Arenibacter algicola: one gene and its partner. The protein of the gene in region 1 interacts with the protein of each later gene in a pairwise test. Links are inferred from orthologs where the notes say so. Each region holds a gene or a part of one and is shown on either strand. Other genes may lie near its edges. The genes, in order: def and U735_RS0122260.

Region 1 (3,162 bases):
CGATCCACTTATCCGAAGCATTTACCACCCTTATGGCTGCCTTATATTCCATATCCTCCTCCAATAAAAGATCGGGAACTGTTACATCTCGTGTAGTAAATTGAACCTCGGCCTTGGGCTCCAATATCCGCGCTCGAACCCTGGGAAAACGGCCAACCTTTAAAACAAAAATATTATTCCCCTTTTTCAACTTTACAGGAATAAGGTTCCAACCAAAATCATAATGATCACCCTCATATGGATAACCGTTAATGGAAGCCAAGGAATGTCCGGAAGCTTCGAACAAAACCGTTTTCTCCGATCCTGAATTGTAAGTGAGATATACATAACCCGACCTAAGGTCCCTGCCGGAAAAGCTATTGGTACTGTCTACCTTTATGGAGTTCCATTTTAATTCCCTTCCAAACGGATCAATATCAAAAACTTCACCTTCCCTCACCTGGGTACTGGGCTCCATTAGGAACTTATCAAAAACCGGATCTACGGGAAATGATGAGGATTCAAATCCGAAACTTGGAATTGATAGAGCCAAGGCCTTATCAAAAACATGGATCACTTTTCCTTCGTGAATATCCTCAACTTTTTCCTTACCGAAATATTCCACAATATTTCCTGTACGTTGTTGCCCGGGGAGGACAAAGGGAAGAACAAGGAACATTAGTAAAATTGCAGCACTTTTCTTTTTAAATTTAGCCATGATATAATTGATTACGGAATTAAAATATTAATTTCCATAATTAGTAGGCCGCTGCCCAACAATTTAGACCAATAACAAAAGCACGAAGCTAAATGGAGAATATTTTTAACATAAAGGCGATGGCTAAACTCATTTACGGAAAAAGGACTTACAATACGGCATAAAAAAACCTTCGTAAACGAAGGTTCTAATTTTGTATATAAAGAAAATCTATTCTGTTTCCTTGGAAGCCTCTTCTTTTTCTTCCTCGTCCGCAAATTCTGTAATACCGTGCTCATGTAATAAATTATACCATTGAATGATCTTTTTAATATCACTGGCATAAACCCTATCTTCATCATAATTGGGTAGCACTTCAAACAAATATTCTTCCAATTTTATCTTATCCTCTTTATGGCTCACCGCTGTTTTTCCACCATCTTCCTTTTCCTTGATTTTTTCAAACACCACCTTTAACGGCACTTCCTCCTCCAACGTATAGATTGCAATCTCAGACAAGACACTCACATTGTTCTTAAAACTTACGGTAACTTTTTTGCCATCCAACAAGGATTCGGCTACAAAACCTGTACGCGTTTGCGTCAATAATTTAAAAAGTCCCGGCTTACCTGCAATCGATAATATTTTATTTAAACCCATCTGTTATTTTAGTTTCAGCGGCAAATATGCTACTTTTTGTTTATATATAGAAATAGTTTTAACGTGCTTTTTTAATGTTGGGAAACCGCATTCTATATTCCACCTTTATCTTCCCCTTGGAAATGTTGGCCAACCTACCCTTTAAAAGGCGTTTTTTTAAGGAGGATAATTTATCGGTAAACAATATGCCCTCTATATGGTCATATTCATGTTGGATTACCCTGGCCAAAAGTCCGTCATAGGTTTCCTTATAAGATTTAAAATTCTCATCCATATAGGAGATGGTAATGGTATCTTTCCGGGAAACATCTTCCCGAACATCGGGAATACTAAGACAGCCTTCATTAAAAGCCCATTCTGTTCCAGTTTCTTCCTCAATACGTGCATTGATAAAAACTTTCCTAAACCCTTTCAATGCATTTTGCTCTTCTTCGGTAAGCTCTTCGTCATCCCCAAATGGCGTGGTATCCACAAGGAACAATCTAATGGGCAGTCCTATTTGGGGTGCGGCCAAACCAACCCCATTGGCATTATACATGGTGTCCCACATATTGGCCACCAATTCTTCGAATCTTGGAAAATCCTTGTCTATATCATCCGCTACTTTCCTAAGTACCGGGTCTCCATAAGCAACTATAGGTAAAATCATACTACTATTTTCTATTTAAATACGCCTGAAGGATAATAGTGGCGCTAATTTCATCGACTAGGGCCTTATCCCTTCTTTGTTTTTTATTAAGACCACTATCTATCATTGTCTGAAATGCCATTTTAGACGTAAAGCGCTCGTCCTGCCGCTCTACAGGTATCTTTGGAAAGACACCTTCCAAAGTTCTCAAAAAAGGTTTGATCAATTCCTCGGATTCGGATGGAAGATTGTTCATTTGCTTAGGTTCCCCTATCACAAATTTTTCTACCTTCTCCTCTTGAACATACTTCCTTAGGAAATTCAAAAGTTCCTTGGTATCAACGGTAGTCAGGCCAGAAGCTATAATTTGCAACTCGTCCGTAACGGCAATTCCCGTCCGCACCTTTCCATAATCCAATGCTAAAATCCTTCCCACACAAATTTTTTGCAAAAATAAGGGATAAATTGTTATAAGTGCAAAAACAAAAGGTTAATTACCTACTAGCCCTTATATTTGCTAAAATTTGAATTATTAAAGATGAAAGAATTAAGAAAAACAATAGAAACTGCCTGGGAAAATCGAGACTTACTTAAAGAAATTCCAACTCAGACTGCCATAAGGGAGGTCATAGATCTTTTGGATAACGGTAAGTTGCGCTGTGCTGAACCAACAACAGATGGATGGCAGATAAATGAATGGGTAAAAAAGGCAGTGGTACTATATTTTCCGATTCAAAAAATGGAAACCTTGGAAGCGGGTATCTTTGAATATCACGATAAAATGCCCCTTAAAAGAGGATATGCAGAAAAAGGAATACGTGTTGTTCCCAATGCGGTTGCCAGACACGGGTCTTATATTTCAGCAGGAACAATTTTAATGCCAAGTTATGTAAACATCGGAGCCTATGTGGATGAAGGCACCATGGTAGACACTTGGGCCACCGTTGGTAGCTGTGCCCAAATTGGAAAAAATGTCCACCTTAGCGGAGGTGTAGGAATTGGCGGGGTCTTGGAGCCCTTACAGGCCTCCCCTGTAATTATTGAGGACAATGCCTTTATTGGATCCAGATGTATTGTCGTGGAAGGTGTACGCGTAGAAAAAGAGGCCGTATTGGGAGCAAATGTAGTACTTACTGGATCAACCAAAATTATTGATGTTACTGGCGACAAGCCTGTAGAAAGAAAAGGATTGGTACCG
Region 2 (3,088 bases), on another replicon or contig:
CCGGCAATATGGCAATCGCATTGGGCATGTTTCCATACACGGAAAATTGGCGCCAATTATTGGCAATGTCTGCATGGATATGATTATGGTGGATATTACGGGAATAGATTGTAAGGAAGGCGACGAGGTGATAGTTTTTGGCAAGGAACATAGTGCGGAAGACTTGGCCTCTTCGGCCAAAACCATAACCTATGAGCTGCTAACGGGAATTTCGCAGCGTGTGAAACGCATTTATATTGATTAGGAAATAAAAAATCAATTTTCAACAGGGTGTTAAAGCCACTATTTAAAAGCTATTTGCACTGTACGGAACATTTTTATTTTAACATTTTGTTAGGACGTCTGTTTAAGTTAAATTGCAGTTAGTATTAATCAATTAAAACACTAATTATGTTAAAAGAATTTAAGGATTTTATTATGACCGGCAATGTCATTGATTTGGCGGTTGCTGTACTGTTGGCGGGAGCTGCAGGCTTGGTTGTCAGTGGATTTGTCAATGATATCATGATGCCGATCGTGGGATATTTCACTGGAGGAGTAGATTTCTCAGATATGCAAATTGTACTTTCGGAGGCAATTGTGGCAGCAGATGGAACAGTTGAAAAACCTGCCAGTGCTATCCGTTACGGGGCATGGGTAAATTCTATAATCAACTTAATTATTGTTGGGTTTGTTTTGTTCATAATTGTAAAAGCATACAACAAAACTAAAAAACCTAAAGAGGAAGCTCCAGCAGCACCTAAAGGTCCAAGTCAAGAGGAACTTTTGACCCAGATCAGGGATCTGCTAAAAAAATAGTTTTATATAAAAACAGTATGTGCTTTGGCTAAAGGTCGAAGCTCAACCGCTACACTACCAACTAACCAACAAAAACCGTCAGCTAGGATTCGCTATCCAAGTCGACGGTTCTTTTTTGTAATAAAGTTATTTTTGTAACAATTTGTTATATTTTTAATATATTCTATTTTATGTATTGTTTAATACCCTATAATCAGTACATTTGCCAACTGAAATTTTAAATTCATCATAATGAAAGTAGCTGTAGTGGGTGCAACAGGAATGGTAGGGGAGGTAATGCTAAAAGTATTGGCCGAACGTAACTTTCCAGTAACGGAATTATTGGTAGTGGCCTCGGAAAGGTCTGTAGGCAAAAAGTTGAGCTTCCAAGGCAAGGAGTATACCCTAATTGGGTTGGAAACTGCGGTTGCCGCCAAACCGGATGTTGCCATTTTTTCAGCAGGAGGAGATACTTCCTTGGAATGGGCACCAAAATTTGCCGCTGTTGGTACCACGGTAATAGATAATTCTTCAGCCTGGCGTATGGATCCTACCAAAAAATTGGTGGTTCCAGAAATAAACGCTTCAGAGTTGACCAAAGAGGATAAGATTATAGCTAATCCAAACTGTTCCACAATACAAATGGTGTTGGCACTTTCTTCACTACATAAAAAATACAAAATGAAGAGGGTAGTTGTTTCTACCTACCAGTCGGTTTCCGGAACAGGGGTAAAAGCCGTTCAGCAATTGGAAAACGAGATTGCCGGGATAAAGGGAGAAATGGCATATCCTTATCCTATAGGAAAAAATGCATTGCCACATTGCGATGTATTCCTAGAAAATGGATATACCAAAGAAGAAATGAAGTTGGCCAAAGAGCCTCAAAAAATATTCAACGACAATTCATTCTCCGTAACGGCTACAGCAGTTCGTATCCCAACCTCAGGGGGGCATTCGGAGTCCGTTAACGTGGAGTTTGAAAATGATTTCGAACTATCTGAAGTTAGAAGATTGTTGAGTGAAACTCCGGGAATCGTTGTTCAGGACAATACTGATACCAATACCTACCCAATGCCCATTTATGCACATGGTAAGGATGATGTTTTTGTGGGACGTATTAGAAGGGACGAAACCCAAGCCAATACCCTGAACATGTGGATCGTTGCCGACAACCTAAGAAAAGGAGCAGCAACGAACGCCGTACAGATTGCAGAATATTTGGTTGAAAACCAATTGGTGTAGTAGAATTACTGTATAAATAGCCCTCAATCCCATAAGGAAAAAAGGAGAGAAGGAAAAGATGTTAAAACCTTTGTAACTACCATTTACAAAGGTTTTTTTTATGCTATTTTTGGCTTCAGAACATCGATAAATGAAGCGATTAATATTGATCTCACTTACTGCACTACTAATGTTAGCCTGTGGGACCAACCAAAAAAAAGATACCATCATTTTGAAATATCCAAACACAAAAAAAGTTGATTCCGTAGACACCTACTTCGGAATAAAAATACAAGACCCATTCCGTTGGTTGGAAGATGACATTAGCCCGGAAACCGAAAACTGGGTAAAGGAACAAAATAAGACCACATTTAATTATTTGGACAAAATTCCGTTCCGAAAAGAGCTAAAAAAACGTTTGGAACAATTATGGAATTATGAAAAATTGGGATCTCCGTTCAAGGAAGGCGACTACATCTATTTTTTTAAAAACGATGGCTTACAAAATCAGAATGTATTGTACCGCAAAAAAGGTGATGATGGGCAGGCAGAAGTATTTCTGGATCCCAATTCCTTCTCCGAAGATGCTACCACTTCATTGGCCGGAATAAATTTTTCCAAGGATGGTTCCATAGCCGCCTATTCCATTTCCGAAGGTGGAAGTGATTGGCGAAAAGTAATCGTGATGAACGCAGAAAATAAGTCGATTGTTGAAGATACTCTGGTAGACATTAAATTTAGTGGAGTTTCCTGGAAGGGAAACGAAGGCTTCTATTACTCCAGTTATGACAAACCTGAAGGAAGCGAGCTATCTGCCAAAACCGACCAACATAAGCTTTATTATCACAAACTGGGAACTGCCCAAAAGAACGATGAGGTAGTTTTTGGGGGAATTCCAGAGGAAAAGCATAGATATGTTGGGGGTTATGTAACCGAAGACGACAGGTATCTCATAATTTCGGCCGCTGTCTCCACCTCTGGGAACAAATTATTCATAAAGGACTTGACCCAACCTGAAAGCGGACTGATTACCATTTTGGATACTACGGACAGCGATAGCCAAATCATAGACAATGTGGGGTCGAAACTC

What was found.
Region 2: the proteins of def (region 1) and U735_RS0122260 interact in binary tests that used the Escherichia coli proteins (3 or more experiments, as listed by UniProt). The link is inferred for Arenibacter algicola from one-to-one orthologs.

Annotation. Positions count from the first base shown.
Region 1 is NZ_JPOO01000001.1:2,031,162-2,034,323, reverse strand. Bases 191-3,017 are described here. They hold def (peptide deformylase), read right to left. Parts: upstream 1,986-3,017; coding sequence 1,395-1,985; downstream 191-1,394. Other genes in these bases: U735_RS0108670 (2,3,4,5-tetrahydropyridine-2,6-dicarboxylate N-succinyltransferase), read left to right, coding at 2,503-3,017; ruvX (Holliday junction resolvase RuvX), read right to left, coding at 1,990-2,400; U735_RS0108685 (DUF5606 family protein), read right to left, coding at 908-1,336; U735_RS0108690 (carboxylesterase family protein), read right to left, coding at 191-697. Outside these bases: more of U735_RS0108690, read right to left, coding at 1-190; more of U735_RS0108670, read left to right, coding at 3,018-3,162. UniProt on the Escherichia coli protein: Removes the formyl group from the N-terminal Met of newly synthesized proteins. Requires at least a dipeptide for an efficient rate of reaction. N-terminal L-methionine is a prerequisite for activity but the enzyme has broad specificity at other positions.
Region 2 is NZ_JPOO01000003.1:2,696,084-2,699,171, forward strand. Bases 272-3,024 are described here. They hold U735_RS0122260 (aspartate-semialdehyde dehydrogenase), read left to right. Parts: upstream 272-1,029; coding sequence 1,030-2,019; downstream 2,020-3,024. Other genes in these bases: mscL (large conductance mechanosensitive channel protein MscL), read left to right, coding at 391-798; U735_RS0122265 (prolyl oligopeptidase family serine peptidase), read left to right, coding at 2,150-3,024. Outside these bases: alr (alanine racemase), read left to right, coding at 1-244; more of U735_RS0122265, read left to right, coding at 3,025-3,088.